2 regions of the Gilvimarinus sp. 1_MG-2023 genome follow, and region 1 is predicted to be linked to the other one. Evidence: predicted binding sites of a transcription regulator. Region 1 holds the regulator's gene; the other holds the start of a gene.
The links. The regulator PhoB, encoded in region 1, activates phosphate uptake and scavenging genes when phosphate is short. The targets are predictions, from matches to a motif close to TGTCATAAANNTGTAACA.
Positions count from the first base shown of each region.

Region 2: a site for PhoB is predicted at 3,091-3,108, ahead of Q4563_RS06325 (PstS family phosphate ABC transporter substrate-binding protein). Genes of this name have one in related genera too.

Region 1 is NZ_JAUOSC010000011.1:41,622-47,882, reverse strand. Features, by position in the region: gene Q4563_RS23630 (HU family DNA-binding protein) at 1-74, opposite strand, end outside; gene Q4563_RS12285 (chorismate--pyruvate lyase family protein) at 392-991, shown strand; gene ubiA (4-hydroxybenzoate octaprenyltransferase) at 992-1,849, shown strand; gene phoB (phosphate regulon transcriptional regulator PhoB) at 2,014-2,709, shown strand; gene phoR (phosphate regulon sensor histidine kinase PhoR) at 2,767-4,071, shown strand; gene Q4563_RS12265 (cellulase family glycosylhydrolase) at 4,232-5,209, shown strand; gene Q4563_RS12260 (dihydrouridine synthase) at 5,246-5,524, shown strand; gene Q4563_RS12255 (hypothetical protein) at 5,546-5,956, shown strand; gene Q4563_RS12250 (DUF885 domain-containing protein) at 6,041-6,261, shown strand, end outside.
Region 2 is NZ_JAUOSC010000003.1:184,784-191,044, reverse strand. Features, by position in the region: gene Q4563_RS06345 (ubiquinol-cytochrome c reductase) at 1-1,044, shown strand, start outside; gene Q4563_RS06340 (glutathione S-transferase N-terminal domain-containing protein) at 1,103-1,741, shown strand; gene Q4563_RS06335 (ClpXP protease specificity-enhancing factor) at 1,786-2,184, shown strand; gene Q4563_RS06330 (Yip1 family protein) at 2,352-2,969, shown strand; gene Q4563_RS06325 (PstS family phosphate ABC transporter substrate-binding protein) at 3,163-4,131, shown strand; gene Q4563_RS06320 (ABC transporter permease subunit) at 4,365-6,261, shown strand, end outside.

The DNA of each region.
Region 1 (6,261 bases):
TGCCAATCTGGCACCTGAATAATATCACCGGTACGCGGATGGCGATCGATTCGGTGACTGACCTTAAAAGTCACAATGCCCGGCACAGCGGGAACCCAATAGAGGCCCAGCTTTGCCAACTAGCTCGTTCGCCGCGATAGGCGTTAACCCGATAACTGCACCATTGACCACGACCCACTCTGCTCTTTTCATAAGTATTGGACTCTTCTTCTATAGCCAGCCGGCATTTTTTATAATTCTCCATTATTATTCACACCTAAACCCCATTGATGTAAACGATGCGCCATTAAACCAAGGCCTAAGCCCGCGGTAAAGCATACAACGCTATCACGCCAGTAACAGGGGCTGTTAGAATAGCCGCCGTTGTCACTGAGCTTTGCTGGGGTTTGTGTTGTCTCTGTATGCCACCGATTGTCGCCACTTAATATCGCGCTTATACCCTTTGCGACGGGGCGGATTTGGGCTGTGGCAAAACACAGGTCGCTGTTTTCAACTACCCAGTCATCTTCGCTCTTGGCTGACCGACCCGAGCTCCCTGACCGCCCGCTTAAACCAACTGGGCGGCAAGCCAATCAGTGTGCACATAGTGCAACAGGGGTGGGGCAGGCCAAGCTTGAGCGAGGCCAACACTTTGGGTATTGCCCCGCATAGTGCATGCTTGGTGCGCGAGGTGATACTGCGCGGGCCACAACAGCAGCCCTGGGTGTTTGCCCGCAGCTTATTTCCCGCCACCAGCCTTAAGGGACCACTCAAACATCTTCGCCATTTGGGCCGCCGCCCCCTAGGTGGCTATTTATTTAGCCATGCTCAGCTGGGCCGCTCAGCGTTACAATTGGCACTGCTGCCCCCAACTGGGTTGGTGCCCGAGGCGTTACAGGGCTCAAGCGCACTTTGGGGCCGCCGCTCGGTGTTTACTTTGCACAACAAGAAACTACTGGTGAGCGAGATTTTTCTGCCCGCCTTTGAACACACTCTGACCAGGACAGACTAAATGCGTAACCGACTGATGCTGTTCGTGCAATTAACAAGGCTCAATCGTCCGATTGGCTGGTTGTTGGTGTTATGGCCCACTCTATGGGCGCTCTGGTTGGCCAGTGATGGGACGCCGAGAATTGACCTGCTGATCATATTTAGCTTGGGGGCAATCGTAATGCGCTCGGCTGGCTGTATCATTAACGATATTGCCGACCGCAAATTGGATGGTCATGTAAAGCGCACTCAAGACCGACCTCTGGCTCTCGGCCAGCTGCAACTAAGTGAAGCCTGGGCAGGCTTCGCTGCGCTGGTGTTTATTGCCATCATTTTAGTATTACTGACCAATACATTAACGATGTTGCTGGCCGTCGGCGCACTCGTTCTCGCCAGTGTTTACCCCTTTATGAAGCGCTATACCCATTTGCCACAACTGATATTGGGAGCAGCGTTTGCCTGGAGTATTCCCATGGCCTTTGCCAGCGTGCAAGAAACGGTGCCGGTAGAGGCCTGGCTGGTGTACTTCACTGTGGTTATCTGGACCATGGTCTACGATACTTTTTACGCTATGGTGGATCGGGATGATGATATTCAAATAGGCATCAAATCCACAGCCGTCTTATTTGGCGAGCAAGATCGACTGATTACCGCCACCTTGCAAATTCTAGTCGTGGGTGGCCTGTTAATGATGGCCCCTCGATTTGAGCTCAATGCACTTTATTATCTTGGCGTTGCCACGGCGAGCGCCCTGTTTATTTACCAGCAGCGACTGATTCGGTATCGTCAACGCAGCCAGTGCTTTAAAGCGTTCTTAAACAACCACTGGGCACAGCTGGCCATACTGCTAGGCATCATTGCCGGTCAGCTACCTTTATAGAAAACACCACATTGTGGCAAATCGATCCCGTTACTGTCATAAATATGCAACAATTAATACATTAAATACGCTTGCGCCGTCGGTTAACGCACCTTGGTCATTAATGACCGTTCCGACATTGAGATTTTATCTTTCCGTATTTTAATGGATCACAGGCAGGCACTATGACAAGTCGTACCATTCTCATCGTTGATGACGAATCCGCCATTCGCGATATGCTGCGTATCGCTCTGGAAATGGCGGAATACCGCTGCCTAGAGGCCAGTAACGCACAGGATGCTCACGGCCTGATTGTGGATGAAAAACCCGATCTCATATTATTGGACTGGATGATGCCCGGCACCAGTGGTATTGAGTTGGCGCGCCGGTTAAAGCGCGATGAGGTCACCGCTAACATTCCCATTATTATGCTGACCGCTAAAGGCGAGGAAGATAATAAAATTCAGGGGTTGGAAGTGGGTGCCGATGATTACATCACCAAGCCTTTCTCTCCACGCGAACTGGTAGCACGCCTCAAAGCAGTTTTGCGCCGCACCGACCCCCAATCCAGCGGCAAACCCATTAAGGTTCAGGGGTTGTGCCTGGATCCCGCCAGCCATCGCGTCACCATCAATGAGCGCGAAGTGGATATGGGGCCTACCGAGTTTCGGCTGTTGCAATTTTTTCTGACCCATCAAGAGCGAGCTTATACCCGCGGCCAATTGTTGGATCACGTGTGGGGTGGTAATGTTTACGTGGAAGAGCGCACGGTCGATGTCCATATTCGTCGTCTGCGCAAAGCGTTAACCGTAGATCAACACGAAAACCTGGTACAGACCGTACGCGGTACAGGCTATCGATTTTCCACTAAGGTCGGCTAATAATCGCGGCTCGTAAACCCGCGCCACACAGAGCTGCCCCGTCAGTAAGGTTATCATTTGTTGCAAGGATTTCACGCCGAAGTTAAACGCCTGCTGCTGTTGATTGCGATGGCGTCTATTATCGGTCTGCTGGTCGATCAATTAGCCATCACACTGCTGCTTGCCACCGCTTGGTACACAGGTTGGAACCTCTGGCAAATGCTGCGTCTGAGTATTTGGCTGCAAGGCAAGCGCAAAAGTCAGCCTCCCGAGTCCACCGGACTTTGGGGGGAGGTTTTTGACGCTATCTATCACCTACAGCGCCGCCAGAAGCGCGAAAAAAACAATCTGCAAGCGGTGATCAACCGTGTTCAGGAAACCACCTCCGCCCTAAAGGACGGGGTGATATTACTCGACTGGCGTGGCCAGCTAGACTGGTGGAACCCAGCCGCGCAGCGACTGCTTGGGTTTTACAACTCCGATCAGGGCCAGTCAGTGGTGAATTTTATACGCGATCCACGTTTTGTCGATCACTTTGAGCAAGGTGATTATAGCGAGCCGCTGGATATTCCCTCGCCACGCTTTCCCGATAAGCGACTGCAGTTTCAAATCACCCGTTTTGGTAAGAATGAACGCCTTATCGTTGTGCGCGACATTACTCAGATTTTCCATTTGGAGCAGATGCGCAAGGATTTTGTCGCCAATGTGTCGCACGAATTACGAACCCCGTTAACGGTGATTAGCGGCTACCTCGAAACCATGGCCGACAACAATACCACCCCCGCCTGGAGCCGGCCATTTGAACAAATGCAGCAGCAATCGAAACGCATGTCACTGCTGATTAACGATCTGATTATGCTCTCCAAGCTCGAAACCACAGACACCGGCTTTAACCAGAAGCGGCTGGAACTTGGACCTCTATTGCAGACGATCAAAGCCGAAGCCATGGTGTTGGCCTCCGACAAACAGCAAACCATTACTCTGGATATGACGCCAGAGCTCAGTGTCGTCGGCACCGAAAAAGAACTGCACAGTGCTTTTTCCAATTTGGTCATTAACGCGGTCAAATACACCCCTGAACAAGGCGCAATCGCCATGCGCTTATGGCGCAGCGGCCCGCATATCTATTTTTCGGTCACCGACAACGGAGCGGGGTTTGAATCTAAACATATCCCGCACTTAACAGAGCGTTTTTATCGTGTGGATGCCAGTCGCAACAGTAAAACCGGCGGCACCGGCCTTGGCCTTGCCATTGTGAAACATGTTTTGCTCCGGCACGATGCCGAGCTGCAGATTCACAGTGAAGTGGGTAAAGGCAGTGTATTCACCTGTATTCTTCCTGCTAACGATGGCCGCACCGGCCTGCGGCCTAGGGACAAATAACCCACTTCGCGCTACACTAGCTGCAACCCCATTGGCGTTTCCCTGAACGGGGCCAAACAAACCCAAGGCATTTGCTTTGTCAGGCAGATAATAATAAATTCGGTCATAGCGACCGGACAATCACTGACCGAGCGGGCACTTAACCGACCATTGAGTCTTTATGCGAAGATTTCTGATCACCACAGCCCTCTGTCTGGCCATTTGGCCGGCCTATGCTACCCACCTAAACGTGCAGGAGCGGTTTGTCTATACCCCCTGTGGCGAGCGCGTCGTCTTAATGGGCCCCAACCGCATGGTGTATCGAATGGACCGCACGGGCTTGTCGAGCTTTGCCGAGATCGCCAAAACAGGAGCCAACAGTGTGCGACTTATCTGGACGGTTGAGGGCACCGCCGAAGAATTGGATACGGTTTTGCGCAATGCCCGCGAGCAACGATTATTCCCCATTGTCGAGGTGCACGACGCCAATGGCGACTGGTCAACCCTTACGGGACTGGTGGACTACTGGCTGCGCCCCGACATTGTGGCCACCGTCGCCCGCCACCAAGCCTATACCATTGTCAATATTGGCAACAACGCAGGCGATATGGCTGCCCTGAAGCAATACATAGACGGCTACACTCAAGCCATACAACAGTTGCGCAGCGCTGGGTATAAAACTCCACTCATGATAGATGCGCCGGGGTGGGGCAAAGATATTGACGCTCTGCAAACTGCCGCCCCAGACCTACTGGCCGCTGACCCACAGAATAATATTCTGCTATCGGTGCATATGTGGTGGCCAAAGATGTGGGGTTACGACGCCGAGCGCGTACGCCAAGAAATCATACAATCGGTAGAAGCCGGGTTACCCCTTATTATTGGCGAATTTGGCAACCGCTGGGACGACACCGACGGTGGGGAAATTCCCTATCGAGCCATTATTAAGACAGCTTTGGAATTTGACATTGGCTTTATGCCTTGGTCTTGGGGCCCCGGCAATAAACCACAACAACACTTGGATATGACCGACGACGGCACCCTACAGGGCTTAACCGGGTGGGGACGGGAAATCATGTTGGATGAGCCCTACGCCATAGCACACAATGCAGTCACACCGAACTGGCATTGCATGACAAGCCAAGAACCTGCACCATAAAGCTTTGCGGCCCGACCTCGAGCATACAAACTGATTATGAGCCTACCCGAAAACGAACTGGACCCTAAACAGCGCAGCAACGTTTTGCGTCGTACCTATAACAAGGTTAAGCAAAAGTACGCCGGTAAAATACGTGAAAAAGCCATTGAACGAGCCAAAAATCGTATTTATTTGCACGGCCGCAAACCCGATGAGTACGAGCCAGATGTACTGGAAGCTATTGTGAAAGAAGAGGAAGATAAGATCATCAGCGATTACAAATCGCGCGGCATGGTCGCTCTGGTGGCCGCTCTCGGCCTGAGCCTGTTTCCATAATCTTTTCCTAAAGGCATCGCCATGTTTCGATTTCTTGCCAAATCCGCTCTGGCCACTTTTATCTGGAAGCGCTACCACCGCCCGATTCTCGCCACACTCACTCTTTTATTGGGCTATTTTTTAGTGGGGATGGTCCACGGCGATTATGTGGATTACGCTCACAGCGCTCAAGATACCACTGGGCTATGGTTGTCTTACCTTCTCAAATGGGTGCTACTGATCACATTCACGCTGATCTATTATTTTTACCTAAAGCGGATCTTGCGAACTCCCGAGCCCGCCATACAGCAAACACCTCCGCCCACTAACGGAACTAAAAATACCCGCGAGCCTCCAAGTGCCTCCGATCCGTTTGCCGGAATACGCGATAAGAAAACATTAAAAAGTCACGCCGATCGGGCACTGGACAAAGCATTTCGCCCCAAAAACTAACTGTTTTCGTTGGTTGAGGGTCAAGCAGCTCATTTGTTCAGGCGCGTGATCACCCTGTTCACTGTGATCAAAGTAATGATAACTATGAAAATTTGGAATTCACTGCGCTTAACTCTGCTGGCGATGCTCACGCTCGCCAGTATTGCCACAGCTGCCGCGCCGCCTGAGGCCACCCACAGCGATCATCAAGCCGAGCGACTATTTGAACAGGTGTTTGAGCAGTGGGTAGCACTCAGCCCTATGTGGCAAACCCAGCTTGGCCGCGACACAAACAAAGGTCAGTGGGATGATATTTCTCCCGCCGC
Region 2 (6,261 bases), on a different contig from region 1:
AGCCCGGTTAAGTCAATGCGCTACAAAGGCAACTTTAGCCGTATTGCGCTGATTGTGTTTGCGGCCGCTTTTGTGATTCTGGGTTACCTTGGTGTGAAATCACCGACTCCAGGCCGTACTTACTTAGCACAGGCGTGTACCTTCCTGTACTTCGCCTATTTTATCGGTATGCCATTTTGGACCCGACGGGAAAAAACCTTGCCGGAGCCTAAGCGTGTGCAGATGAAAGGTTTACCTCTGCACTTGGTGCTCGGTGGTTTTGCCCTGTTTGTCTTCCTGGTTGTTGTACCCATTAAAGCGGTTGGTGCCGAAGGCAGCTTTGCCTGCGGTGCTGTCCCGTGCGATACCATGGAGCCCGATTTGGAAAACAAGGCATCGCTACAGCGCGGTGCCAAGTATTTCGTCAACTATTGTATGGGGTGTCACTCGGCCAAGTTCTCTCGCTATCAGCGAGTGGCCGATGATCTGGATATTCCACACGACTTGATGATGGATAACATGGTGTTTGGCGCCGATGATAAGCGTGTGGGTGATTTGATGAAAAATGCCATGAGCGCCGACTTGGGAAAGCAGTGGTTTGGTGCAGCCCCACCGGACTTAACCTTGGTGGCTCGCGCTCGTTCACCTGAGTGGCTGTATACCTATCTGCGCAACTTCTATAAAGATGAGGAGCGCCCACTGGGTGTTAATAACCGAGTCTTTGCTAACGTGGGTATGCCCCATGTAATGATGGAGCTGCAAGGGCTATTGGAGTGTGGCGCCGGTCCTAAATTGGATTCACACGGTCATACCGAGCGCGATGACCTAGGTAATCCTGTCATAGAAGAACACTGCGGTGCACTGGTTGAAGGTGAGACCAAAGGCAGTATGACTGGTGAAGAGTTTGATCGGGCTATGTTTGATCTGGTCAACTTTCTTGAGTATGTGGCCGAGCCATCGCAGTTAGATCGCAAACGTATTGGCGTGTTTGTACTGCTGTTTATTTGTGTATTGTTTATATTTACCTACCTGCTCAATCGTGAATACTGGAAAGGTATTCATTGATTACATGGGCGAGTTTAAGCTCGCCCTTCGTTTTACATTTAATTGTTGAGGTGACCTAATGGGTGTTGTGACTAAGCGCTCATCCATGACTTTATTTTCTGGCCCAAGTGATCATTACAGTCATCGAGTACGCATTGTACTGGCTGAAAAAGGTGTTTCAGTAGATACAGTGGAAGTGGATACCGATAGTAAGCCCCGTGAGTTGGCGGATTTAAACCCCTATAATTCACTGCCTACATTGGTGGATCGAGACTTATCGCTCTATGAGTCGAAAGTTATCATGGAATACTTGGACGAGCGCTTTCCGCACCCGCCATTGCTACCTGTTTATCCGGTTGCACGGGCGCAGAGCCGTCTTTGGATGTATCGGTTAGAGCGCGATTGGGCGCCCAAAGTCGATGCAATATTGCAAGACCCTAACGGTACTAACTCCGACAAAGTTCGTAAGGACCTGCTGGATAGCCTGTTAAGTATTGCGCCGATCTTTAGTGAAATGCCATTCTTTATGAGTGACGAATTCACTATTGTCGACTGCTGTTTGGGGCCTATCTTGTGGCGCTTGGAAATGCTCGGGGTCGCTATACCGAATACCCGCCAAAGTCAGCCTTTAACGCAGTATATGGAGCGCTTGTTCAGTCGCGACTCTTTCCAGCAGAGCCTAACCGAAGCCGAGCGAGAGATGCGCGCAGCGGCTTAAATTCGTGGCAGCTAACCCTGCCCTTTGTAAACAGAGGTATTGATATGTCCATGAGTTCCAGACGCCCGTATATGCTTCGTGCACTTTACGAGTGGATCGTGGATAACAGTTGTACACCCTATGTTTTGGTCAATGCCAAAGCCACCGGGGTGGAGGTGCCTCTGGAGCATGTGAATAAAGATGGGCAAATTGTACTCAATATATCGCCTACCTCGGTAGTGGATTTGGATTTAGGTTTGGAGAGTGTGTCGTTCTCGGCGCGCTTTGGCGGTGTGCCTCGCGATTTATTTATTCCTATTTACGCGGTTTTGGGAATTTATGCCCGAGAAAATGGCCAAGGAATAGTTTTTGAGGCCGAGCCCGAACCACCCACACCACCTGAACCTACCCAGCCGGAAGGTGATAGTGATGCGAAACGACCCAGCTTACGGGTAGTGAAGTAACAAAAGGCGCTTAGGCGCCTTTTTTGTTTGTGATATATATTTTTCTCTATTTAAAAGCGACAGTTATATAGCGATTTCTTATTTGTTGCTGTTGCACAGCCCTTGTTATCTTTGACCTACAGACAGTGTTTCGAATAATAAGAACGACCGAAGTAGGAGTAGTAATTATGGCAATGTTCCAACACACCTTGGGTATTTTCACCAACCCTGACCGCGAGTGGCAACGTATTCGCAGTGAAGAGCAGAGCTTCTTTCGTGTCTATTGGACCCACGTACCTCTGTTAGCTCTAATACCGGTTATTTGCGCCTATTTTGGTGTGACTCAACAGGGGTGGAGTATTGGCAATGGCGGTGTGGTCAAGCTGACCTCTGACAGTGCGCTGATCCTGTGTGGCTTTGCGTATCTTGCCCAATTGGCTGCCGTCTATATTCTGGGAGAGTACATCAACTGGATGAGTCAGAGCTTTGGCGTATCGGATGAGCCCAATAAGCGTCACTATGAGGGCACCGCACTGGCAGTGTATTCCGCCGCTCCGATGATGCTGGCGGGCGTGGTTCTGCTATGGCCGGAACTGTGGCTGGTAGCGGGCGTTTTCATTGCGGCAGCATGTTACTCCATTTATTTGATTTATGAGGGTATTCCTATCTTGATGAATATCCCCCAGGAGCGCGGCTTTATCTACGCCAGCTCTGTTATTACCGTTGGCTTGGTGCTGGCTATCGTGGTGATGGTAGCCACCGTTATTGTCTGGGCTTCAGGCATGGGACCAATCTATGTAAGTTGATGCATTTTTAGAACGACAAATTCTATATGCGACTTAAAAGCGGCTCCGGCCGCTTTTTTGTTGACCCTGCAATAGTAACTGCTGGTTAGGGTTACCGGAATGTGACAGTTTCTTTACCGGCTGTCACATAACTGTCATAAACCCTCGATAGAGTGCGCCCAATGACCAAGTGGACTCAACCGAGGAATCATCCATGAACGTAAAAACATTCATCAAGAGCTTGACGGTAGCCGCTTCGCTGACCTGTGCGCCAGTGTTTGCCGATGTAGACCCCAACTTAGAAGATTACCAAACCACCTCCGGTATCTCGGGCAACATCAGCAGTATCGGTTCCGATACCCTGAATAACCTGATGACCCTGTGGGCGGAAGAGTTCGCCAAATTTTACCCTAACGTCAATATTCAAATTCAAGGTGCTGGTTCATCGACCGCTCCCCCCGCACTGACCGAAGGCACTGCCAACTTTGGCCCGATGAGCCGCGAAATGAAAAGCTCAGAGATTCAGTCCTTTGAGGCGCACTTCGGTTACAAGCCCACCGCTGTGCCCGTTGCAATCGATGTGGTTGCGGTTTACGTAAACAAAGACAACCCGATTGAAGGGTTGACCATGGCTCAGGTGGATGCCATTTTTTCTGCGACGCGCAGCTGTGGTCACAATGAGGATATTACCCGCTGGGGGCAGGTTGGCCTGGAAGGCAATTGGGAGAACCGCGATTTTACAATTTACAGCCGCAACGCGGTGTCAGGTACTTACGGCTACTTTAAAGATATCGCCCTGTGTGGTGGAGACTTTAAGGCCAGCATCAACGAGCAACCGGGCTCGGCCTCTGTCGTTCAGGGCGTGAGTGAATCGATTAACGGCATTGGTTACTCGGGTATTGGTTATGTGACTTCTAGTGTACGTGCCTTGCCTCTGGCCGCCGAAGAAGGCATGCCTTATGCGCCAGCGGACGCCGAGCACTCGGCCGATGGCAGCTACCCAATGGCGCGCTTCCTCTACGTTTACATTAACAAGCACCCCAACCGCGATCTCGACCCTATGCAAGCGGAGTTCCTGAAAATGGTGACTTCTAAGCAAGGGCAAGAGGTTGTTGTACGCGACGGTTATATCCCATTACCAGCCGCTGTTGCAGAGCGTGTTCACAAAGAGTTAGGCCTGTAATTTACAGCTTGCCAGACGTCTAATAATGCGCCTCCGGGCGCATTATTACTTTGTAACAAAAATGTCATAAATCGTTGCTACGATCGCCGCCGATGGCAAAGTAAACGCGGCGTACCACGTCTAAACATCCGGTCAACATAATCAGGAACCAGACTATGAGCGAGACATCTCCCGCTGTGAACGGGACAGAGAGTCTGATGCCAAGTGCCAGTGAAAGGGCTAGGCTGCGAAACGTGAGGCGCCTTAAGGATAGTATATCCAAATGGGGCATCACGACAGCGGGCTTGGCGGTTGTAGGTGCTCTCGGCCTAATCTTTTTCTACTTATTTTCCGAAGTCTTTCCCCTGATGAAAGACGCCGATGTGAACGTGATTGAGAGTTATCCGGTCAGTCAGGTGAGCAGCGCCGACAATCGCCATATGGTGTTGGAGCGCTACGAGCAGATTGGCGCCTCTCTAACCAGCGCTGGCAGCGTCGAGTTTTTTGCCGCCGACCAAGGTAAGACCATGTCCCGCACGCAGTTACCTCTGCCGGCGGGTGCGAAGGTTACCAGTGTGGGTACCAGTACACCCAATGAACGCCTGGCGGCTTACGGCTTATCCAGCGGTGAAATGCTCGTAACGCGCATTGACTACTCACTGTCCTATCCCAACGATCAGCGCAAAATTACCCCAGAAGTGGTGTTCCCTCTAGGAGAGGCGCCTATCGCACTGGACCCGCAAGGGCAGAGTTTGCGCGCTGTGGCCGTGCAAGCCACCGGACGCGGACATGTGCTGGCCGGTATTACGGCAGATAATCGTATTCAACTGGGGGTCTACACCAGCCGAACGAATATGATCACAGGCAAAGTAAGTACTAGCGGTAAAGTCTATACGCTGCCCAGACTCCCCAATGGTGCTCAGGCCCAAATAATTCAGGTCGATAAGACTGCGCGCCATCTGTTGGTGGCCGATGACAGCGCGCAAGTACATTTGTTTTCTGTGGAAAAGCCTGCTGTAGCGACGCTTACCGGGTCGGTGGCAACCGAGCGTGGTCAGATAACGGCAATGGAGTTTTTGGTGGGCACAGGTTCGGTCGTGATTGGCACCGAAGAGGGCAGTGTCAGTCAGTGGCTTTTGGTGCGCAACCCGAACAATATTTATCACTTACTACCTACTCGCGACTTTGACAGCTTGCCCGGCGCGATCACTACCATAGCGCCGGAATATACACGCCGCGGGTTTTTGGTGGGTGACAGTGAGGGCTACCTGGGTATTTACCACGGCACGGCTGCGCGCACCCTGTTAGTTGAACAGGTGGCCGATGCGCCGATTGAGCAGTTAGCGATTTCGCCTATTAACGGCAAAATGCTGATTCTCGATCAAGCGGGGTTGGTTCAAGTGACCGAGCTGTGGAACGAGCACCCAGAAATATCTTTCAGTTCGCTCTGGCAAAAAGTGTGGTACGAGGGTCGGTCCGAGCCCGAGTATGTTTGGCAGGCATCGTCGGGTGGCGATGAGTTCGAACCCAAAATGAGTTTGGTGCCCTTGTCCATTGGCACATTAAAAGCCGCACTGTTTGCCATGCTGTTCGCCATTCCGCTAGGCATTATGGGTGCACTATACACCGCATATTTTATGACGCCGAAAATGCGTGGCTTGGTTAAACCGACCATTGAAATTATGGAAGCCCTGCCTACGGTTATTTTGGGTTTCTTGGCCGGTCTGTGGTTGGCGCCATTTTTGGAAAATCATTTACCGGCTGTGTTCAGTGTGCTGATCCTAATGCCGCTGATGATGGTGATGGTTGGCTACGGTTGGTCGCATTTGCCCCAATCGATTCGTCACCGCGTCTCCGACGGTTGGGAAGCAGCCATCTTGATTGTTCCCATTTTGCTTACCGGTTGGTTCTGCGTGGCCATATCGCCGCACATCGAGGTGTGGTTCTTCGACGGCAGTATGCGCCAGTGGTTTACCAACAACGGCATCAACTACGACCAGCGCAACGCTCTGGTGGTGGGGATTGCCATGGGCTTTGCTGTTATTCCAACCATTTTCTCAATCGCTGAGGATGCCGTTTTTAACGTGCCGCGTCACCTCACTCAAGGTTCACTGGCGCTGGGCGCGACCCGTTGGCAAACCGTTATTGGGG